2 regions of the Solibacillus sp. FSL K6-1554 genome follow, and region 1 is predicted to be linked to the other one. Evidence: predicted binding sites of a transcription regulator. Region 1 holds the regulator's gene; the other holds the start of a gene.

What was found. Region 1 encodes LexA, which represses DNA repair genes until DNA is damaged. Its sites were predicted from a motif close to CGAACATATGTTCG; they were not measured.
Region 2: uvrB (excinuclease ABC subunit UvrB) is a predicted target of LexA. The motif match lies at 5,845-5,858, and genes of this name have one in related genera.

Annotation. Positions count from the first base shown of each region.
Region 1 is NZ_JBBOSS010000001.1:2,555,089-2,567,748, reverse strand. It holds gene MHB58_RS12805 (DNA alkylation repair protein) at 1-207, shown strand, start outside; gene MHB58_RS12800 (5' nucleotidase, NT5C type) at 285-830, shown strand; gene MHB58_RS12795 (gamma-glutamyl-gamma-aminobutyrate hydrolase family protein) at 946-1,641, shown strand; gene lexA (transcriptional repressor LexA) at 1,723-2,346, opposite strand; gene yneA (cell division suppressor protein YneA) at 2,507-2,854, shown strand; gene MHB58_RS12780 (YneB family resolvase-like protein) at 2,841-3,497, shown strand; gene MHB58_RS12775 (DUF896 domain-containing protein) at 3,562-3,798, shown strand; gene tkt (transketolase) at 3,938-5,932, shown strand; gene MHB58_RS12765 (hypothetical protein) at 6,160-6,726, shown strand; gene MHB58_RS12760 (alpha/beta hydrolase) at 6,740-7,387, shown strand; gene MHB58_RS12755 (EAL domain-containing protein) at 7,411-9,594, opposite strand; gene MHB58_RS12750 (CsbD family protein) at 9,801-10,001, opposite strand; gene MHB58_RS12745 (23S rRNA methyltransferase) at 10,102-10,593, opposite strand; gene MHB58_RS12740 (DmpA family aminopeptidase) at 11,094-12,140, shown strand; gene MHB58_RS12735 (M55 family metallopeptidase) at 12,461-12,660, shown strand, end outside.
Region 2 is NZ_JBBOSS010000001.1:779,554-792,213, reverse strand. It holds gene MHB58_RS03760 (DUF4097 family beta strand repeat-containing protein) at 1-828, opposite strand, end outside; gene uvrA (excinuclease ABC subunit UvrA) at 915-3,782, opposite strand; gene uvrB (excinuclease ABC subunit UvrB) at 3,788-5,770, opposite strand; gene MHB58_RS03745 (IDEAL domain-containing protein) at 6,131-6,370, opposite strand; gene MHB58_RS03740 (competence protein ComK) at 6,558-7,049, shown strand; gene MHB58_RS03735 (hypothetical protein) at 7,055-7,408, opposite strand; one part of gene prfB (peptide chain release factor 2) at 7,574-8,605, opposite strand; one part of gene prfB (peptide chain release factor 2) at 8,607-8,678, opposite strand; gene secA (preprotein translocase subunit SecA) at 8,961-11,471, opposite strand; gene hpf (ribosome hibernation-promoting factor, HPF/YfiA family) at 11,625-12,182, opposite strand; gene MHB58_RS03715 (PilZ domain-containing protein) at 12,342-12,660, opposite strand, start outside.

The DNA.
Region 1 (12,660 bases):
CAAGTAGCAATGAATAACTTTGTCATGACAGTAGGTGTTTCATTTAAACCTCTACATGAAGAGGCTGTCCAATTCGCTAAGGAAATCGGGCCAATTGAAACGAAACGTGAAGGGAAAAAGCCGGGTTTGCTGCACGCTTTTGCTGAAATAGAAAAACAGGTGGAAAAAGGACGAATCGGCTTTAAACGTAAATATGTACGCTGTTAATTGTAAAGAGTTATACCTTGTTTTTTCGCCATACAATTGTATAAACTAAAATTAGGAATTTTCAAGGAGGCTATTACATGAAAAAAAGCATTGCCATCGATATGGACCAGGTGCTGGCTGACTTTTATTCGAAATTATGTGTTACATATAACGAGAATTTCGGGACAAATTTTACCGATGAAGAATTTCTTCTGACGACACAGCGCGATTTACCTAGAGAAGATGCGAAAAAATTATTTGCTCTATTAAATGAGCCCGGCTATTTCAGAGATTTAAAAGTACTGGATGAAGATGCAATTGATGTCATTCGAGAGCTGCAGGAGCATTATGAGATTTATATTGCGACAGCTGCCATGGATGTACCCGGGTCATTTACAGCGAAGTACGATTGGTTAATGGAGTATTTACCATTTATCAAAACACAGAACATAGTGTTTTGTGGAAATAAAGCGGTAATACATACTGATTATTTAATTGACGATAGCCCACGCCAACTCAAGTCATTTAAAGGAACAGGTATATTGTATTCGATGCCGTACAATCGATCAGAAGAAGGTTTCATGCGTGTGAACAACTGGAAAGAAATTAAACAGTATTTTATAAAACAACTGGAAATTGTTTAAAAGGGAAAGGGTTGCAATCAGGCAATCCTTTTATATTTTTGTAGTAACATAGCTTAACGAAATAGTATAATTTAAATAATTGGAATTATCTTTAAATTGTAAGGGGATAGAATGAATGAAACCGATTATTGGATTAACAATGTATGATTTTGACAAGAAATTGGATATAAACAACGCATATTTGACGTCGATAGAACTAGCGGGGGGTATACCAATTTGTATACCGAATGCTACGGAAGAAAACGTAGAAGCAGTATTAAATTTAGTTGATGGCCTCGTATTAATTGGTGGAGCGGATATCGATCCATTATTGTTTAATGAGGAACCGCACCGTCATATCGGTAGTGTTGTTAGAAAGCGTGATGACAGCGATCTTTTATTAATGAAGGCAGCCTTTAAAAGACAAATGCCTGTTCTAGGTATTTGCCGTGGACAACAAATTATGAATGTTGCATTCGGAGGTACGATAATTCAGGATATACCATCACAGGTGGAGAATATAATCTTACATAAACAACCTTCAAAGCGTGGAGAATTGGCACATACCGTTGAAGTGAAGACACCGAAATTTAAGGAGATTTTTACAGAAGAAACATTCCGTGTTAACACATTTCACCATCAATCTGTAGGAAAGTTAGGGGAAGGACTTCTTGTTTCGGCAGTTGCGAAAGACGGCATTATTGAAGGAATTGAACACGAATCCCATCCGTATTGTGTGGCGGTACAATGGCACCCGGAAGAATTGGCGCCAAACGGGGATGTTTATGCACAGCGCTTATTTAAAAGTTTTATAGAAGCATGCCATAAGTAATAAAAGGCTCAGTCGTTTACGGCTGAGTTTTTTTATTTCATTAAAAAACTTGCCGATTCTATTAGAATGGCAAGCTTCTGATTAATGAATATTTCGATAGAGGCCGACTACTTTACCTAAAATAGAAACCTGATTGACAATGATCGGCTCCATTGAACTGTTCTCAGGCTGTAAGCGGAAATGAGTTTTTTCTTTGTAAAAGCGTTTGACTGTCGCTTCATCATCTTCCGTCATTGCTACAACAATCTCTCCATTGTTCGCGGTAGACGTTTTTTTGACGATTACATAATCCCCATTTAAAATTCCGGCTTCAATCATGGATTCACCCATAATTTCAAGCATAAATAGTTCTTCTTCCGGTGAGCCGTATGCATCCGGCAACGGGAAATATTCCTGAATATCCTCGATTGCAGAAATAGGCAGACCAGCTGTAACTTTACCGATTAACGGAACATGGATGACACCTTGTTTGGTGATGTTCATCTCTTCCTGGTCCAATATTTCAATGGCACGCGGTTTAGTAGGGTCACGACGAATAAGCCCTTTACTTTCTAAACGAGCTAAATGCCCGTGGACAGTTGAACTGGAAGCTAAACCTACCGCTTCTCCAATTTCGCGTACTGATGGCGGATAGCCTTTAGAACGAACTTCCTCTTTTATAAAAGTTAGAATAGCCTGCTGCCGCTTTGAAATTTTTTGTGTCAACTAACTCACCTCTTTATCATGCTATTTTTCTTAAAGTAAGTATAGCAGTATGCGAACACGAATGCAAACATAAGTTCGAAAAAACGGTTGACAAAAACATATGTTCGTATTATTATGAGAACAAATATTCCGAACATATATTCGAAAGAGGGTTTTACAAATGAAAAAAACTAAACTAAATGGCTTTACATCAATGTTTCTACTATTCTCTGTACTTATGATTACTTTATTCATGATGCAGGACGATAAAATAGAATTATACGAACACGTTAGCATAGAGCATGGCGATACTTTATGGTCGTTGGCAGAACAATATCGTGGTAAAATGGCTAAGCATGATTGGATCGATGAAGTGAAAAAGGAAAACGGATTGCTGGATGAAAAAGTTGTTTTAGGACAAGTACTGGTTGTACCTGTAGAAAAAGATTCACAATACATTGCCCAGCTGAATGAATCCACTGATATGCAATCGATTAAAGTAGTGAGAGGGAACAATGATAAAAACTAAAGCAGTAATTTATTGCCGTGTCAGTACGGATAAAAATACACAGGAAACGTCACTAGTACGTCAGCAAGAAGAGCTGACAAAGTATGCGAAAACATTCGGCTATAATGATGTGGAGATTTTCATGGATCAGCATAGCGGATATGATGTGGACCGAGATGGACTGCTCGATATGCTTGACTATATGAAAGAAGACGGCGTCAAAGCGTTATTTGTACAGGACGAAACACGGTTAGGGCGCGGTAATGCACGTATGGCAGTACTTCACCTATTGCAAAAATATGAAGCGACAGTATATACATTGAATGATGCAGGTCCTGTCGTATTAAACGAAATGGATACAATGCTGCTCGAAATTTTAGCAATTGTCGAAGAATACCAGCGTCGTATGCATAATGCGAAAATCCGCCGGGGAATGCGTCGTGCTGTAGAAAATGGCTACCAGCCCCAAAACAATTTAAAAAACCGCGGTAATATTGAAGGGCGTGAACGTAAAGAAGTCCCTGTTGAAGAAATCGTCCAGCTACGCCAGAAAGGCTTAACATTTGCAGAAATTGCTACGACATTGTCTGGTTTGGGCATTTCCATCAGTAAAGCGACCGTACATAGAAGATATATTGAATATATGGAGCGACTTGAAGAGTAAACACTTGTCTTCAAGTCGTTTTTTTTATACCTTTGTAGTAGGTAGGAAGAAAGGTGAGATTCAAATGTTATCAAAAGAGAAAATAGCTCGAATTAATGAGCTTTCTAAATTAGCGAAAGAAGGTAAATTGACGGAAGAGCAAGCGAAGGAACGCACTGCGCTGCGCAAAGAGTATTTAGATACATTCCGTTCCACAATGCGCGATACAATCGAGCATGTGAAAGTAATTGATGAAGAGGGCAATGATGTGACACCTGAAAAATTAAAACAAATAAAATCACAGAAGAAATTCTTAAACTAATAACATTTCATTAATATGTCACATTTAATATTAAGTATGACATATTTTAGATGACGTTTTTAGAAATTATTGTTTTCTTGTGAGAATTTGTCTACACTATAAAAGGTATAAATATCGTACGAGGAAAGGATGTCACATAATGACACAACAGATGGATCAGTTAGCAATTAACGCAATCCGTACATTATCAATCGACGCAATTGAAAAAGCAAATTCTGGTCACCCAGGTTTACCAATGGGTGCTGCACCTATGGCCTATACATTGTGGACGAAGCAATTACGCCATAACCCACAAAATCCTAATTGGTATAATCGCGACCGTTTCGTATTATCAGCTGGACATGGTTCCATGCTTTTATATAGTTTATTACATTTGGGTGGCTATGGTTTAGAGATGGAAGAAATCAAAAACTTCCGTCAATGGAATTCAAAAACACCGGGACATCCTGAATATGGTCATACAGTTGGTGTTGAAGCGACAACTGGTCCATTAGGACAAGGTATTGCCATGTCAGTAGGTATGGCTATGGCTGAACGTCACTTGGCAGCAACATACAACAAGCCAGGCAAAGAGATTGTTGACCACTATACGTTTGCACTATGCGGTGACGGAGATTTAATGGAAGGTGTTGCTGCAGAAGCAATTTCTCTTGCAGGTCACTTAAAATTGGATAAATTAATTGTACTTTATGATTCAAATGACATTTCACTTGATGGTGATTTAGAAAAGTCATTCTCGGAAAACATCCAAAAACGTTTCGAATCTTACGGCTGGAACTATTTAAAAGTTACAGACGGTACAGATATCGTGGAAATTAATTCAGCGATTGAAAAAGCGAAACAAAACACTGGCGGCCCAACTGTAATCGAAGTGAAAACTGTCATCGGTTTTGGTTCTCCTAACAAATCTGGTAAAGCAGATTCACACGGTGCACCACTAGGATTTGATGAAGTTGCTTTAACAAAAGCTGCATACGCATGGGAACATGAGCCATTCGCTGTTCCTGCGGAAGTGTATGAGACATTTAAAGCAGCAAGCGAAGTACAAGGTGTACAAGCAGAAGCAGCATGGAATGAACTATTCGAAAGCTATAAAAATGAATACCCGGAACTGGCTGCCCAATTTGTAAATGCTATGGAAAACAAATTACCGGAGAACTTTGCTTCTGAATTACCAGTCTATGAAGCAGGTACTGCAGTAGCTACACGTTCATCATCTGGTGATGCAATCAATGCCATTGCAAAAACAACGCCATCATTCTTCGGCGGTTCTGCTGACTTGGCAGGCTCAAACAAAACAACAATTAAAGGCGCTGGTGATTTCTTTGCTGAAACTCCGGAAGGCCGTAACATCTGGTTTGGTGTTCGTGAATTTGCAATGGGTGCTGCGCTGAACGGTATGGCATTACATGGCGGTTTAAATGTATTTGGCGGTACTTTCTTCGTATTCTCTGACTATGTACGACCAGCAATTCGATTATCTGCATTAATGGGATTACCTGTAACATATGTATTTACACATGACTCAATTGCAGTAGGTGAAGACGGTCCGACACATGAGCCAATCGAGCATTTAGCATCATTAAGAGCGATGCCGAATCTTTCGGTTATCCGTCCTGCAGATGCAAATGAATCTGTAGCAGCATGGAAATTAGCTGTAGAAAGCAAATCAAACCCAACTGTATTAGTATTATCCCGTCAAAACTTGCCGGTGTTGGATGTTGCAAAAGAGACAGTATACGAGGGTGTTGAAAAAGGTGCCTATGTTGTTTCAGCTTCATCTAAAGAAACTCCGGATGCCTTGTTAATTGCAACGGGTTCTGAAGTAGGCTTGGCAGTGGAAGCAAAAAAAGCATTACTGGCAGAAGGGATTGACGCATCTGTTGTGTCAATGCCATCAATGGACCGCTTTGAAAAGCAGTCGAAGGAATACAAAGAATCTGTATTACCAAAAGCTGTAACGAAACGTTTAGCAATTGAAATGGGTGCATCACTTGGCTGGCATAAATATGTTGGCTTTGAAGGGGATGTATTGGCAATTGATAAATTTGGTGCATCGGCTCCAGAGAAAATTGTGTTAAAAGAATACGGCTTCACAGTAGAAAATGTAGTTGCGAAAGTAAAAGCACTTTAATTCGAAGCTCAAAATGTCACTTGTCTACTATGGCAAGTGGCATTTTTTCTTTTCACTATAAATCTGAAATCCAATATAATGATTAAAGTAACAAGAAAAAAGCTTTGGCAAAAAGACCAGATTCATATACAATATGCCATACATATAGTTGGAAGGCGTGCGATTTTACTGAAGGAATGGTACGATAATAAAGAATTACGGAAGAATCAGATGAAGGATGTGGATGAATGATGACAGCAGAAAACAAGCAAAAGGAAATTACTACATATATCGAGCAGACACTTTATTTTCTATCGAATAAAGCGGACCTAGAAAAATTCGAAACGATGCTTCAAAAAAATATCGATGAAAAACGAGCTTCTTCCACTTCAACGACTGATTTTTATGATCGCTTAATGTTGAATATCGCATATTACGTGGAAAATAAAATGGCATGGACTGATCTTGTCCGGGAAACATTAAGTACAGGAAAAGTGCCGACCGTTTCTTATATTGAAAACGAACTAATGGCGCAGCAAATGCAAATCCGTAACAGTGTCGGAGAGAAAATGGATGATTACAAAAAAGCATTCCATCAGCAATATGAAGCATTAAAGGTAGAAGATGAAGATGTGATTTACGATTATGCGTATGCATCTGTGGAACATGCGTACCGGATTGATTTTTTGACGGTTGCCTGTGCCAAAAATGCAACAATTTTAACAGAAGGCGATATTGAGGAAACAATCAAATTGCTGGATGGCTATATGGCTTATTACACGGACCAGCTTGTCAATAAAATGACGCTTTCTTAAAAGGAGATATAAAATGAATACACCATTTATTTATTTACACAAAGCACCTAAAGTTGAGGCAGATAAGCAACCTGCGATTTTCTTGCTGCATGGATTAGGGAGCGATGAAAACGATTTACTTCAACTTGTTGATTCGTTTTCAACACATTGTCATATTTTTAGCTTGCAAGGGCCGATAAAACATCGCCCTGGCTATGCTTTTTATACATTTGAAGAAGAAGGTAAGCCAAATCGTGCAATTTTTGATAAAGTGCTGAAAGGAATTGAATCCTTTATAAAGGAAGCAATTTGGGAATTCAATTTAGATGAACAGCAAATTTATGTTGTTGGCTTTAACCAGGGGGCAGCAATGGCACAGTCACTTGCAATGGTGATGGGCAATGCCATTCGTGGAACAGCAGCATTGAGCGGATATTTACCGGAATTCGCTGCACTTGAATATAGTAAAAAAACGATGGATAAATCAAAAATCTTTATATCTCACGGAGAATATGATTATGATTATCCGATTGAATGGGCAGAGCATGCCGTTCGTTTTTTCAATGACTATGATACAGACGTTACATTTCGAACATATCCGGTAGGCCATGGGGTGAGCGAACAAAATCTACATGATTTAATCGCATTCTTATCGAAAGATTTACCGAACAATTTAAACTAAAGAAACAGCTGACGGAAAGTGAATTACTTCTCGTCAGCTGTTTTTTGTGTGTCCAGTAATTGTTCTGCTTCGGTAATGGACATCGGTTTATAAAAATAATAGCCTTGACCAGCAGGGCAGCCGAGTTGTTGAAGCATTGCCAGCTGTTCTTCTGTTTCAATACCTTCAGCAATGGGACGCATTTCAATATTTTTAGCCAATTGGATGATTGTTTGTACGATTGCATACATTCCAGGTTCATTCATTGAACTGACGAAGCTGCGGTCAATTTTAATTTCTGAAAAGGGCAATTGTGGTAAATAGCTTAATGATGAAAAGCCAATTCCAAAGTCATCAATCGAACATTCGATGCCCATTAGTCTTAGTTGATTCAAAATCTCTTTTGCTTTTTTAAAATCTACCAATTCAATGCTTTCGGTTACTTCCAGTTTAATATAATGAGGAGGCACATTATATTGATAGAATATATTTCTTATATTCTCCAGGAAATCCGGGTCGTAAAAATGGTCCGGCGAAATATTGAGTGCAATCGGTAAAATCTTTTTATTTTCATTCATACGATTTTCAAGCCAGATAAGGATCTGTTTGAAATTCAGTAAATCAATCGCTTTAATTTTTCCGGTTTGTTCTGCGATCGGGATGTATTTTACCGGCGAAATAAACCCGAGTTTGCTTGAATTCCAGCGAGATAGTGCTTCAAAACCTTCCACTTCGATTGTTTGGAAGTTAATTTTAGGCTGCAAATAAACTTCGAACTCTTCATGTTGAAGCCCATAAGCCAATTGATTGAGGATATCCATTTCTTCAGTCAGTTGTTTAGTACTATTATCTTCATATATAGAATAGCTCGTCCCAGTACGCTTCTGTGCATTGGATAAGGCAATATCCGCCTGATGTATGCTCTGTTCGACTGTCATTGACTGATTAAAGATTGTATAACCGATTTTTAATGTTATATAGATTTCTTTTCCGTCGATTTTATAAGGCATTTGTGTCAAAGACTCGAGATGCTGATTATAGGCAAGGAAACAATCACTTTCGTTTACTTTTCCTAAAATGAGCGAATTTGAAAATCGTGAAATGAGTGCATCACCATTTGGAAAGTAAACTTGCATACGATCTGCTACTTGACGTAGTATATCGGCACCAGCATTCCTTCCATATAAATCAACGACCTTATTAAACTCAGTAGGATGGAGGATGGCGACCATTCCTGAGCGACCGGCATTAATTAATTCTGATAATTCAGACTTAAAATAATGGAGGTTTGGTAAATTTGTTTCAACATCAAAAAAGGCAAGTCTGCTAAGCTCGATTTTTTGTTCAGCATATTTAATGGCTAATTGAATCAGCAGAGCCAATCGGTTTAAATAATTGATATCGATTTGCTTTAACTCCGTTGCATCTTGATTGAACAGGGTCAAAATGCCGCTTACTTCATTGTGAGGTGTTAATATAGGCTTTGTCCATGAGCCTTGAACATGGTTAAGATTCCAATAGTTAAAAAGTGCTTTATGCTGGTCTTTGTCTGCAAAGTCCTTTAAATAAACGGCATTCGAATTCAGACCTGTATTAGGCGAAATTTCCAATATATCGAGTTCATTAATAATCGGCAATGGTAAAGAATGTGTGCCTAACGATTTGACTTCACAATTTTCATTGAAAATATGTATGGCACAATATACATCGCGAATATAGAAAAGTTCAATTTTCTCCGTAATTAAATTTAAAATCGATTGCAGATTGTCTTCATGATCGATTGCTTCATACACTTCATGCTCCAATTTATAAACCATTTTATTTAACTCTGCTTCTGTTGTATCTTCACATGTTATTAAAATATATTGAATGACATTGTCTTCATTTCGAATCGGATGAAGGGTAATCGAATTCCAAAAAGCGGAACCTTCTTTCATATAATGCAAAATCGTAAATTTTTTTGCTACGCCTGATTTTAAATGTAAATTTAATTCTTCGATTGATGTTTGATTCGTTCTGTGACCATTGAAAATGTTGATATTTTGATGGAGCAATTCATTCATTTTAAATGAGGTCAGTTTTAAAAAATGTGAATTAGCATGTAAAATAGGTAAATTTTCATCATTTACATCAATGATGAGCGATCCTTTCGAAAGCTGGTTACTTAAGGTTTTTAGCCAATTAAATAAGCGGTCTTTTGATAGGGGTATAAATTGATCTATGGTCATTCTAACTTCCCCTTTAAAAAGTAATGTGTATTTTAACTAAAGTATACCAAAATTCCTATAAATTTAAAGTGAGATTATATTAATATAAAAATATTCCTTTTAATTGATTCTAAAGTACTTGGCGGGAAAATAGAGTTTATTAACTATTTTAACGCAAAAAAAAGAAACTAGTAATTATGAAATTTACTAGTTTCGGTCGTTAAACATTATTTTCGGTATTCATCGATTTTTGTTGTAATTTTATCTTTGACATCAGCAACTCTTTCCTGAGTTTCGCCTTTTAGCTGATCGCGCTGACCTTCTACTTGTAAAGATGGATCATTTGTATTTTTACCGATTTCTTCTTTTACTTCACCTTTAATCTTATTTCCTGCACCTTTTAGTTTATCTGTAAATCCGTTTGACATACTATGACCTCCTCAAAGTTTAGATATTATTTATATTCCCTCATGTATTATTACTAAACAAAGTGGATAGAAAGTTTGAATGAAAACAAACTAAAGGCATTTAATGTATGTAGGTTTTATAAAAGTGATGAAGAATTTCCTGACCGTCTTCGTTTACAAGTGTCTGTCCATTCATATGCATGGATACTTTTGTTTTGGATTCATCCATATTGTCATTTTTAAATGAAAGAATGACTTCTACTTGGCCATTTTCTTTTAAGAGTTCTTTTTGGCTAGCAGTAAATGAATGTGTGGCAAATAAGCCGTTATCTTGCCAAGTACCTGTAATTTTTAACTGCGGTGTTTCTCTGTTATCGTCATAATCCCATTGCACATCGCGTAATATAGTCTTAAATAAATCGTTAATAGTAAAAGTTTGTTTGTCGAATTCAATTTCAGTTGCTCGAATGGAATGGACATCGATTGAAATCGCTGAAGCTGCTTCATTTGCTTTTGTATTAATACCTGCCGCCGCCTCTTTCATGTCAGCTACCGTATCACCACATCCAGCCATTAAAATTGTAGTTAATAGTACTAAACTAAATCTTCTCATTAGATTCCCTCCAATGCTGTCATTTCATTCATCTTACTAAATTGTGATGAAAGATTCGCCTGGATTTTTAAACAGATTGTGAAAAAATTGTAACAGATTATAATCAGTCGAATATTCAGAGACTGATTGGTCATGAATAACGTTCGCCACTCTGGGCATGATTAGAATAGATATGAATTGCATGGCGCTGAATAGTCCATCATCTAAATAATCGAAAGTGAGTGATCTTAATGCGGATTAATGATGAATTGCTAGACAAACTGGGAATTTACTTTGTTTATCATGAAGTGTATAACAAATATGGCATTACTTTTGAAAGCTTTGTGGATCGTTGGACAAGAGGAATTTTGGAAATTTAATTTTGTGAAATAAAGCAACTCAAACCCTTTCACACGACGGAAAGATACGACCTAATCGGGAGCGTGTCTTTTTTCTGTTTTCTTTTTGGAAAAAGTTGTTTACGATAAATCTATACAATAGTTACTAAAGGAGAACAAACAATGAAAGTACGTGAAATGGGGATAACAATTGGGCAATTGCCTCCAGGGGATAAAAACTGCATTACAGATATTGAAGGTGTGAGTGTCGGGCATGTAACTTTGAATTATCCGTTAAATAATTCAGGTGATGTGGCCTGTACTGGTGTAACAGCTATTTTACCGCATAGCGGCAATCTTTTCCGTGAAAAGGTGACAGCTGCCAGCTATATACTAAATGGTTTCGGGAAAACAACTGGTCTCGTTCAAGTAGATGAACTTGGTGTAATTGAGTCGCCAATCATGCTCACCAATACATTCGGTGTGCCGAATGTAGCACAGGGGACACTTCAATATTTACTTGAACAAAACGAAGAGATAGGAATTTCGACGGGGACAGTCAATATAATTGTCGGGGAATGTAATGATAGTCATTTAAATTCCATCCGCCATTTTCCTGTTAAAGCTGAGCATGCAATTGAAGCAATACAGCAAGCTAAAACAGATGAAATAGAAGAGGGCGCTGTCGGAGCAGGAAGAGGTATGGTTTGCTTTGGCTATAAAGGCGGGATTGGTAGCTCTTCCCGCATTGTTGAAGATCGGGGAGGTCAAAAATATACTGTCGGGTGCCTTGTATTGAGTAACTTTGGAAAGGCGAGTGAATTTTTAACAGACCGATATAAGGTTACTGCTGAAAATAGGGAATCGACAATTAGTCCGACAGACGGCTCTATTATGATCGTAATGGCGACAGATGCCCCATTAAGTAGCCGCCAGTTGAAACGAGTTATAAAGCGTTGCGGGATAGGGTTAGGGAGAACCGGCAGCCACTTTTCCCATGGAAGCGGAGATATTGTCATTGGCTTTACAACAGCCCGCACAGTGCAGCATCAATTTGAGGGAGAACAGGAAAGTCGCCGCCAGTTAAGAGAAGATCATGACGTCATGAACACATTATTTATGGCAGCTGCCGAAGCGACAGAAGAAGCGATCCTCAATTCTTTGTCACAAGCTACAACTACAACTGGGCGAAATAATCATACAGTCCAAAGCTATAATTTTGTCGAATAATGTATTTTTTCGTTAGGTAAACTTAATAGCTTATTTAGTCTTTTATATAGTTCCTATGTAGAAGGCTTTTTTTCTTATGAAAATATAATATCTATTGGGATAATATGATTTAAATAATTAACAAATAGTGTGATTTATCAAAGGCTTTCGCGTTTAGAATATTTATTTTTTTATTTTGAAAACTATTAGAAAAAACTTCCACAATCGAAATAAGTATGGTATTTTATAGATTATAAATAAAAGACAGAAAAATCTAAATCTTTAAAAATATTATTCTACACTGATGAATTTAATGATAAATGGAAGGGGTATCTAAATAAATGAAAGTATATATAAGTGCGGATATCGAGGGGATTACGGGCACAACGGTTTGGAGTGAAACCGAACTTAACGCTCCGGATTATGCACAGTTTCAAAAACAGATGACAAAAGAAGTGCTGGCGGCAATCGAAGGCGCATTTGCAGGCGGTGCCACAGAAATTTTACTGAAAGATGCACATGACTCCGGTCGAAATATTCT
Region 2 (12,660 bases), 1.8 Mb from region 1:
GGCTTCTACTGCACCATTGCTCGTTTGCAGTTCCGCATGATCAAATGTTGCATTTTCCAGACGGATTACCCCGTTATGTGTACGCGCTTTAACTAACTTTGCGTCAACCTGTTCGATTGAAACGCTACCTGTTAATAGTTTTGCGATTATGACGTCATAATGTTTCTCTGGAATAGCTACTTGTACTTTCACTTGTGCAAATTTATTTGTAGACTGGATAAATAATTTGTCATTTGTCAGCTTCGACATATTTTCCGTTGCCTGTGCAATCGTTTCTTCCTCTGTACCTTTTAACGGCGTTTTCCCTGTCACATTTACAGTAACTAATTCATCCGCTGCGCGTACGATATTGATTTTACCATTGGCGATTTCCAGCTCTACCCCTTTAACATCTGCTGCAGGGTAAGCATACGTTTTAGTAAACTCAACTTTTTCTCCAAACGGTGTATCAATATCAAGTTCTTTAAACTTGGATAATGCTGCACCGACCAATCCTGTCATGCGTGTGCTGAATTGCGATAAATCCTGTTTGATATCGCCCATGAACTCGTCCATCTTTTTATTGAATTCTTTATCGTTAAATGACTTGCCGAAAATATCTTCAAATCCTGTTGTTTTACGTTTTTCTTTTTGCTCTTCAAAAACCGGTTCTGCCTTATGCGGCTCTTCCCCAAACTTTTCTTCAAAAAGCGGTTGCTCGACTGGTGCTGCTTGTGATGGAGTGGATTCCTTTTCCGACGACAATTTTTCCAGTAATACAATTGCCTCTTCTGCCGTAATTGTACCGCTTTCAACTAATTTTAAAATGCGTTTACGTTCTTCTTGCATAAAAAAATTCCTCCCTCTGCTTCGTATATAGTTATTATACGAGGAGGGAGGACGAAAAGTTTCGTTTGCGCTCTTAGTTTTTCAATCTATTTATTTTGCGCTTCTTTAATTCTTGATTCCATACGTTCACGGTCGCGCTCCAAAATCGGTTTTAAGTAGCGTCCTGTATAACTTTCCTTCACTTCGGCTATTTTCTCCGGTGTACCTGTCGCTAAAATTGTACCGCCACCTTCGCCACCTTCAGGACCTAAATCAATAATATGGTCGGCTGTTTTGATAACATCGAGATTATGCTCAATCACAAGCACGGTCTCACCGTTTTCGACTAAGCGCTGCAGGACAATCAGCAAACGGGAAATATCATCGGCATGCAAACCAGTTGTTGGTTCATCCAAAATATAAAATGACTTACCGGTTGAACGACGGTGCAATTCCGACGCCAATTTCACACGCTGTGCTTCACCGCCAGATAATGTAGTTGCAGGCTGACCAAGCTTCACATAACCAAGACCTACATCGACAATCGTTTGGAGTTTACGCTGGATTTTAGGCAAGTTCCCGAAAAACTCCAACGCATCTTCTACCGTCATTTCCAAAATATCAGAAATATTTTTATCTTTATATTTTACTTCAAGTGTTTCGCGGTTATAACGCTTCCCGTGACAAACTTCACACGGTACATAAACATCCGGTAAAAAGTGCATTTCGATTTTAATAATGCCATCCCCGCGGCAAGCTTCACAACGTCCGCCTTTTACGTTGAACGAAAAACGTCCTTTTTTATAGCCGCGCACTTTCGCTTCATTCGTCATAGCAAAAACATCGCGAATATCATCAAATACGCCAATATACGTTGCAGGGTTAGAACGTGGTGTACGACCGATTGGCGATTGATCCACATCAATTACTTTTTCCAGTTGTTCTAAACCTTCTATTGTTTTATGCTTGCCCGGTTTTACTTTTGCCCGGTTCAGTTTTGATGCGAGTGATTTATATAAAATTTCATTCACTAATGTTGATTTACCGGAACCGGACACACCAGTAACGGCAATGAACTGACCTAATGGAATATCGACACTGACATTTTTCAAGTTATTTTCAGATGCGCCTTTAATCTTTATTTTCCGGCCATCTGATTTACGGCGCTCAAGCGGCAGTGGAATAAATTTCTTCCCGCTCAAATATTGGCCGGTAATTGATTCTTTGTTTTTCATGACTTGCTTCGGTGTCCCTTGTGCAATGACTTGACCACCATGTACACCGGCACCCGGACCGATGTCGATTAAGTGATCCGCTGCCATCATCGTATCTTCATCATGTTCGACGATAATTAATGTATTACCGAGGTCACGCATATTTACAAGCGTATTAATTAACCGGTCATTATCACGTTGGTGGAGCCCGATTGACGGCTCATCCAAAATGTAAAGTACACCTGTTAAACGGGAGCCGATCTGTGTTGCCAGTCGAATACGCTGTGCTTCCCCGCCGGATAATGTTCCAGCAGAACGTGCAAGCGTTAAGTAATTTAAACCGACATCCAATAAAAACTTCAGTCGTTCAATCACTTCACGAATAATTAAATTCGCAATTTGGCGTTCTTTTTCCGTTAATTCTACTGAACTAAAGAACTCATACATTTCCTGAATAGAGTGGCGTGTCGCTTCCGAAATGTTCTGATCTTTAATTTTCACTGCCAGTGTTTCCTTTTTCAGACGGTGCCCTTTACAAGTCGCACAAGGCTGTTCGGTCATGTACTTTTGCATCGATTCACGTACATAGTCTGAAGAGGAATCTTTAAAGCGACGTTCGATATTTGCAATGACGCCTTCAAATTCGATATTTTTCTTATGCATACTGCCATAATCATTTGTATATTCAAATAGAATTTTCTCTTTTCCAGAACCGAATAAAATTTTATCCATTTTTTCCTTAGGAATATCTTTTACCGGTACATCCATTGGAATGTTGTAATGTTTGCATACGGATGCCAACAGCTGCGGGTAATAGTTGGAAGATACGGATTCCCATGGTGCTATCGCATTTTCAAGCAACGTTAAATCCCAGTTGTGAATGACTAAATCGATATCGGCCTTTGCCTTACTCCCAAGCCCATCACATGTAGGGCAAGCCCCGAATGGACTGTTGAATGAAAACATGCGCGGCTCAAGTTCACCAATCGAAAAGCCGCATAATGGACATGCATGATGCTCACTGAATAATAGCTCCTCATGATCAATAACATCGACCAGAACGCGGCCATCCGCAATTCTGAGCGCTGCTTCAAGGGAATCACTTAAACGCGTTTCATTGCCCTCTTTTACGACAACACGGTCCACGACTACTTCAATTGTATGCTTTTTATTTTTATCCAGCTCGATATTATCATCGAGATCACGCAGTTCCCCGTTTATACGGATACGAACAAAGCCTTGTTTTTTCAAGTCTTCAAGCAGCTTCACGTGAGTTCCTTTTTTGCCTTCAATAACAGGGGCAAGCAGCTGCATTTTCGTGCGCTCCGGATATTCCATCAGGCGGTCAACCATTTGTTCAACTGTCTGCGATGTAATTTCAATCCCATGTGTCGGGCAATACGGTTTTCCGATACGCGCAAAAAGCAGTCGCAAGTAATCGTATATTTCTGTTACTGTCCCGACTGTTGAGCGCGGGTTACGGCTCGTTGTCTTCTGGTCAATCGAAATCGCTGGTGACAGTCCTTCAATTGTATCGACATCCGGCTTGTCCATTTGTCCTAAAAATTGTCGTGCATATGCAGACAATGATTCGACATAACGACGCTGCCCTTCCGCATAAATCGTATCGAATGCCAGTGAAGATTTACCGGAACCTGAAAGCCCTGTCACAACGACAATTTTATCGCGTGGAATTGTGACATCAATATTTTTTAAATTATGCGCTCGTGCACCTTGTACGACAATTTCTGTATTTTTCACATTGTTCACCCTTCTGCTTTCAATTCAAATATCATGTCACGTAGTTCAGCCGCGCGTTCAAAGTCCAGCGCTTTTGCGGCTTCTTTCATTTCAACTTGCAATGTTGCAACAAGCTTCTCCAGCTCTTTTTTCGTCAGCTTTTTACCGCCTGTCACTTTTGTAATATATGTTTCTTCCTGTTCCGCAGCTTGTGTTGCGCGGATAATATCAGGAATCTTTTTAATGATTGTTTTCGGTGTAATACCATGTTCTTCATTGTAAGCCATTTGGGTTTCACGACGGCGCTTTGTTTCACTGATCGCCTTTGTCATTGAATCCGTCATATTATTGGCATACATAATGACATGACCGTTCGAGTTACGCGCAGCACGTCCGATAGTTTGAATAAGCGAACGTTCCGAACGGAGGAACCCTTCCTTGTCCGCATCCAAAATTGCGACAAGAGATACTTCGGGAATATCAAGACCTTCCCTTAATAAGTTAATGCCGATCAGCACATCATATGTCCCTTTACGAAGTTCCCGGATAATTTCGATCCGTTCCAGCGTTTTTATCTCCGAGTGCAAGTATTCGACTTTCAAGCCCATTTCTTTTAAATAGCTCGACAAATCTTCGGACATTTTCTTCGTCAATGTCGTAACGAGTGTCCGTTCATTGCGACGGATTCGCTCATGAATTTCATCGATCAGATCATCAATTTGCCCTTCAATCGGACGGATATCAATTGTCGGATCAAGCAGCCCTGTCGGACGAATGATCTGTTCCACCATGTCCGGTGTATGCTCTAATTCATAAGGTCCTGGTGTTGCAGATACATAAATGGCCTGGCTTACTTTCGACTGAAACTCATCAAACATGAGCGGACGGTTATCCAGTGCGGACGGCAGACGGAAACCATGCTCGACCAATACTCCTTTACGAGCCTGGTCCCCATTATACATACCACGTACTTGCGGTAATGTAACATGGCTTTCATCAACGACAAGCAAAAAGTCTTCCGGGAAGTAATCAAGTAATGTATACGGCGTCGCCCCTGCTTCACGCAATGTTAAATGGCGCGAATAGTTTTCGATACCTGAGCAGAAGCCCATTTCCTTCATCATTTCCAAATCGTAATTTGTCCGTTGCTCCAGGCGCTGCGCTTCCAGTAAACGGTCTTCAGAACGCAAGACAGCAAGACGCTCCTCCAACTCTTTTTCGATATTTTCAATGGCAATTTTCATCTTCTCTTCACGGGTAACGAAGTGGGAAGCCGGGAAAATGGCTACGTGCTGACGGTCCCCTAAAATTTCACCCGTCAGTGCATCCACTTCACGAATCCGGTCAACTTCATCCCCGAAAAGCTCGATTCGGATACAGTGTTCATCGCGTGAAGCCGGGAAAATTTCGACAACATCCCCACGTACTCGGAACGTACCACGTGTAAAGTTAATATCATTACGTTCATATTGAATGTCGACTAGTTTCCGCAATAGCTGATTGCGCTCGATTTCCATCCCTGTACGAATGGAAACGACCATTTCACGATATTCTTCCGGATTACCGAGACCGTAAATACACGATACAGATGCGATAATAATGACATCTTTCCGTTCAAATAACGCAGTCGTTGCCGAGTGGCGCAATTTATCGATTTCTTCATTAATACTTGAATCCTTTTCAATGTACGTATCGGTTTGCGGTACATACGCTTCCGGCTGGAAATAGTCATAGTAGCTGACGAAATACTCAACCGCATTGTCCGGGAAAAATTCTTTAAACTCACTATATAATTGGCCGGCCAGTGTTTTATTATGTGCCATCACAAGCGTCGGCTTATTCACTTCTTTAATTACATTGGAAATCGTAAATGTTTTACCCGTACCTGTCGCCCCAAGCAATGTCTGGTGACGCTTGCCTTCTTTAACACCTTGTACGAGCTGTTTAATCGCTTCCGGCTGATCCCCGGCAGGCTGATAGGCGGACTTTAATGTAAAAGTTTCTGTCATATTTAGATTATCCTTTCTGTCACTTATGGTATCTTCTATTTTAACATACCCGTTTTTAATTTACGATAAAATTGCGAACGTACATTCGAATTTAGTGTGGCGTTAGCGTCTTAGATGCGCGTTGTTGGTTTTATTAGAACTTTTGTGGTGGATATTAGAAAAGTACGGTGACTTATTTGAAGATTCGAGCCGGTTATTTGAAAATCCTAAGCACATATTAGAAGAATTATCCTTTTTATTAGAAAATAACCAATTTATTAGAACTATTTTTATTTTATTAGAATCTTTCCATCATATATTAGAAAACAATCGGAGCCCCGATTTTGCCCATAAAAAAAACCACCTGGAATAGGGTGGCTTTTACGAAACAGTTTCCAATAACTCTTTTAACTCTGTAGTATAGCTGTAAAATGCTTGTTCGTTCTTTTGATCTAACGATGTATCGATAAGTAACTTTAATTGTTCAATACGTTGCATCCGCTGCAACCGACTAATAAATAAATCTAAATAAATTTCATTCAATAGCTTCTCTGCATGATGTTCAGTGGACTGCTGACTAACCGCTTTTAAAAAGTCTGTATACGAATAATATTTATCCATCGATATCACCTCGACCTCTTTTACCCATTATAAGTTAAAAATCATACAATTTGCAATATATTCTGAAAAATTATCATATGACAGAATTTTCTAAATATAATGTTGATTTTTAGCACTTTATGCAGTAGTTTAGATGTATAGTGAAAATTTAAGCGATTAAAAAAGTAGGAAAGATAGGGGATGCAAAATGATCAGTAATTTAACACGAAATTCCAATTACATTATTTCTAATTCCACCTTTTGTTTGAAGTCCTATCAGCATCGAGATAAAATTCACACTACTATATTGGACAAGTACGGCAAATCTACCTCTCCGTATAAGCCTCTAAAAATTATTCGCGATACATGTCGTCTGCATGGAAGTTCCTATGATGCTAGCAAATATCAGGCGAGGGGATTTTTCGGAGAGAATAAACATAAATTGCCGATCATGGTGGCCTATGATTTCGGGGACCCGTGCATTTTATTCCCGCTGTTTTCGCCGTATTCATCTCAAAATATTTGGATATCCTTGAATCCTATTATTAATATTAGTGAAGACGGGGATAAAACGCTCGTAACTTTTGTGGATAATACTGAAATTAGTCTGGACATCAATATGAAATCATTCAACCAGCAATATGTACGCGCTGCGATGTACTATAAATATCTGCTTTTACAGCGCAATAGTATCTTATAAGAGCATCAGTTTTTTTTTAAATATTCAGCAAGAAGTAACTCACTTTGATTACGAAGGCGAATATTCGAATATCTTCTACACTCCATGACTCCCCCAAAGTAAAAATGATACTCGGTAAACAAATCATCCGTTTTGCCTCTCACTAAGCGCATCTGATGAAGTTTAAAATAGTCCTTCGTTTCTTTTAAGTCATGCTCTATTTTGATACGTACAGCATCGATTAATTGCAAATAGGGATTTTTAAATTTGAACGGACTTTGCTCCACTATTGAGTAATCCTTCCCAAGAATAATTAACAGCAACGGCAAATAAATCCCTGCCTCATAATACGGAATCGTTTTAGAAGGAATTTGCAGCATACGAATACCTCCAATTAATAAGAACGTTTGTTCGTATATGTATTTTCACATATTTTTTTATATTTGACAAGTGGAAAATAAATACCTAGCTTAAATTTCACTAAAAAACCGTGCCTTAGCTTTTTTACTAAGGCACGGTTTTATTTTATTACGATGTGAAAGGTATTAATATGAGATTTTTGATCGTAAATAGGCCGTAATGAAAATATCGAGATCGCCGTCCATTACAGCGCCTACATTTCCTGTTTCGGCACTTGTACGGTGATCTTTTACCATTGAATACGGATGGAATACATATGAACGAATTTGCGAGCCCCAGCCGATTTCTTTCTGCTCACCGCGAATTTCATCCAGCTGTGCTTGCTGCTTTTCAATTTCCAGCTGATACAGCTTTGATTTCAGCATTTTCATTGCCGCATCACGGTTTTTAATTTGTGAACGTTCTGACTGACATTGTACAACGACACCTGTTGGAAGATGGGTAATACGTACAGCTGAGTCTGTCGTGTTAATATGCTGACCACCGGCACCCGTTGCGCGGTACGTATCGACTTTTAAATCTTCAGTTCGTATATCGATTTCGATTTCGTCATTGAACTCTGGCATAACATCACATGATACGAACGATGTATGACGGCGGCCTGATGAATCGAACGGTGAAATACGCACTAGACGGTGAACCCCTTTTTCCGCTTTTAAATAGCCGTACGCATTATGGCCCGAAATTTGCAGTGTAACCGATTTAATACCGGCTTCATCACCAGGCAAATAGTCGATTGTCGTTACTTTAAAGCCGCGCTTCTCTGCCCAGCGTGTGTACATACGTAACAGCATCGAGCCCCAGTCCTGTGATTCTGTACCACCTGCACCTGGATGCAGTTCCAGAATGGCATTGTTTTTATCGTATGGTTCTGACAACAGCATTTGCAGTTCGAATTCTTCCATTTTTGTCTGGAATTCGGCTAGTTCTTTGCCTAGTTCTTCCTGCAATTCTTCGTCTGGTTCTTCGCGTAACAGCTCAAGCGTCATTTCGAGATTTTCCTGTGTATCGACTAATTCTTTGTATTCGTTTACAACTGCTTTAATGCCGTTGCTTTCGTTAATAATTGCCTGTGCACCGTTCTGGTCATTCCAGAATTCGGGTTCAAGCATAAGTTCATCTAGTTCCTGGATTCGTGCCTCTTTGTTTTCTAAGTCAAAGAGACCCCCTGAAGTCCGCTAGTTTTGTAGCTGTATTTTCGAGTGCATTGCGCACATCTGCTAATTCCATCATATATTTTCCTCCGTAGTTGGGTGATAAAGTTTGGCCTTCTAAAACCGTTGATTTCCGTTGCGGCGGACGCGTTTCGCGGGCGGGCGCCAATCCTCCTCGTCGCTTTGCTCCTGCGGTGTATCGGCTGTCCCGCTTATCCCGCAGAAGTCGCCGCCTCCACTCCAATCAACTAATATCATTTATGAATAAATAAGTTTTTTGTTAAATAGCTATCATCAAATAATAAAAACAAACCGGGTCATTGAGCATAGTTTCAATGACCTCGGTTTTTATTGCCTTTTATTGGCCTACGCCGTGGCATGATTTGTATTTTTTGCCGCTTCCGCACGGGCATGGGTCGTTGCGTCCGATGTTTTCGGCTTTGCGTGTCGGTAGTTTTTTCGGTTTTGCTGCGCCTTCTTCTTTCGGGTTAACAGCTTGGCCTTTTGCTACTTCTTCACGTTGCAGGTTGCTGCGGATTTCTGCCTTTAATGCGTATTTCGCCACATCTTCACGTACTGCTGCGACCATGTCTTCGAACATTGCGAAACCTTCTTGCTGGTATTCGCGTAATGGATCGTTTTGACCGTAAGCTCGTAAGTGAATCCCTTGACGTAACTGGTCCATTGCATCGATATGGTCAATCCATTTCGAGTCGATTGAACGAAGTAAAATAACCTTTTCAAATTCACGCATACGCTCTGGTGTCATCGCTTCTTCTTTTTCATCATAGCGCGCTGTCACTTTTTCAGAGATGAACGCAATCATTTCTTCAGGTGATTTATTTTCCAGTTGCTCTTTCGTAATATCGCCCTCATCTAAAAGGTTTGCCGCGATATAGTCTTCCAGTGCATCCAGTGTCCAGTTTTCCTTCTCACCTTGTGTATGAAGGGCCACTTGATTTTCGATTGCCTGAGAAATCATTGACTCTACTAATGCACGCATATTTTCCGAATCCAATACTTCTTCACGCTCTTTATAAATCACTTCACGTTGCTGACGAAGTACATCATCGTATTGTAATAGACGTTTACGTGCATCGAAGTTATTCCCTTCAACACGTTTTTGTGCTGATTCTACCGCTTTTGAAACCATGCCTGACTGGATTGGCTGTGTATCGTCCATACCAAGTCTTGTCATCATCGACTTCATCTTATCTGAACCGAATCGACGCATTAACTCATCCTCTAAAGAAAGATAGAATTGCGTTACCCCCGGGTTCCCTTGACGACCAGAACGACCACGAAGCTGATTATCGATACGGCGTGATTCATGACGTTCCGTACCAATTACCGCTAAACCGCCAACTTCAAGTACACCTTCACCCGGTTTAATGTCCGTACCACGACCTGCCATGTTTGTCGCAATTGTAACGGCACCTTTTTGACCGGCATTTAAAATAATTTCCGCTTCACGCTCATGGTTTTTCGCGTTTAACACGTTATGCGGAATTTTAAATTTCGTTAAATATTTTGAAATGATTTCAGATGTTTCGATTGCAACCGTACCAACCAGTACTGGTTGACCTATACGGTGACGCTCTGCAATGTCTTCAGCAACCGCTTTGAACTTACCTTCCATCGTTGCAAAAATAAGGTCAGGACGGTCATCACGGGCAATCGGCTTGTTCGTAGGAATCGCTACAACCTGCATATTGTAGATGTTGCGGAATTCCTCTTCCTCTGTTTTCGCTGTACCTGTCATACCAGACAGTTTCTCGTACATACGGAAATAGTTTTGGAATGTAACGGTCGCCATTGTCATCGATTCATTTTGAATCTCGAGACCTTCTTTCGCTTCTATCGCCTGGTGTAGACCATCCGAATAGCGACGACCTTTCATTAAACGACCAGTAAAGCCGTCAACGATTACAACTTCCCCGTCCTGCACAACATAGTCGACATCTTTATGCATAGATGCATGTGCTTTTAAGCTTTGGTTGATTGCATGGTTTAAGCGAACATGTGTTAAATCGAATAAGTTGTCGATGCCAAATGCACGCTCCGCCTTCTCGATCCCTTGCTCCGTCAGTGTTACACCTTTTGTTGATTCTTCATAGTTGTAATCTTCATCCTGCTTTAACATACGGGCAAATGCATTTGACTGTACATACAGCTGTGCTGATTTCCCTGCTTGTCCGGAAATGATTAACGGTGTACGCGCCTCATCGATTAAAATCGAGTCAACCTCATCGATTACCGCATAATAAAGCGGACGCTGTACACGGTCTTCTTTGTAAAGCACCATGTTGTCACGTAAATAGTCGAAACCAAGCTCATTGTTCGTCGAATATGTAATATCCGCAGCATAAGCTTCGCGCTTCTCATCTTTAGACAGGCTATTCAGATTCAGACCGACCGTTAAGCCTAACCAATTATATAACTCTCCCATTTCAGTCGCGTCACGGCTTGCTAAATATTCGTTGACCGTCACGACATGAACACCTTTACCAGTAAGCGCATTTAAATAAACGGACATTGTCGACGTTAACGTTTTACCTTCACCGGTTTTCATCTCCGCGATATTTCCTTCATTTAATGCAGCCGCCCCCATAATCTGAACGCGGAACGGGAACATGCCAAGAACGCGGCGGGATGCTTCACGAATTGTCGCAAATGCTTCAGGCAATAAAGAATCCACTGTTTCACCATTTTGGAAACGGTTTTTAAATTCTTCTGTTTTCGCTTTTAGTGCATCGTCAGAAAGGCTTTCAAACTGCCCTGCCAATGCTTCTACTTTATCTGCAATCTTTTCTAAACGCTTTACTTCTTTTTTATTGAAATCAAATAATTTATTTAATATGTTTGCCATCGAATTGGTCACTTCCCAATAAATAGTCTCAAAGTATATTTTAGCATTATATATACCGGTGGCGCAAATGGACGGTTGCAATGTGGAAAATTTAGGAACACTTCAAGAAAAAACGGACTGCCCATATCAGGCAATCCGCTTGCAACCAATCATTTAGTTTGTTTCGATTAAACCGTATTTACCGTCTTTACGTTTGTAAACGATGTTCGTGCCATCTGTTTCAGCATCTGTGAAAATGTAGAAATCATGGCCAAGCATGTTCATTTGTAAAACGGCCTCTTCCTGATCCATCGGTTTCAGATCAAATTGTTTTGTACGAACGATTGTATATTCATCTTCTGAAGACTCTGCGTTCGCTTCCATTTGGGATGTCACATTGGCGAAGTAAACACCTGTACCTTCGCGATCACGGAATTTACGATTAACTTTAGTTTTATGTTTACGAATTTGGCGCTCTAGCTTGTCGACAATTAAGTCAACTGCCGCATACATGTCATTATGACGCTCTTCTGCACGCAATGTTAAATTTTTCATCGGAATCGTCACTTCTACTTTTGTTTGTTTATCATTATAAACCTTTAAATTGACGTTAGCGTTCGCGTTCAGATCTTCATTGAAATAGCGTTCTACCTTTTCAATTTTGTTCTCCACGTAATCACGAATCGCTGGAGTTACCTCAATATTTTCACCACGAATGTTAAACTTTAGCATGTGAACTCCTCCTTCATTACTGCTCTACTTATCTAATTCTACATACATCAATAAAATCCTGTTACGACTTAAAACTTTTTTCAAATTTCGACAAGTTGTCCTAAATATTGATTAGAAAGACACCGCATCGTTATAAAATTCAATGGTAACCAACCAATTTTATTTACGTCCGACTTCTTTTCTGCGGCGTACTTTCAATTCACTGACGATCAGTTCTTCAATACCTGGCTGATTTTCGAAGATCAAACCATATTGAAACTTATCGCCGTATTTCTTCTTCCATACAATGTCTCCAATGGCCTTAATCAATACCTCGTCTAAAATGAATTCCAGTTCCAACTGCACCAGGTAATTATTATTTTCACCAATTTCCCGAGAAGAAAACATTTTCATGCCATGCGGGCTCACATCGATGATTTCACACGGATATTTTACTACTTCTAATTGTTCCTGTTTTCCATTAATCAATTCAGTGAAA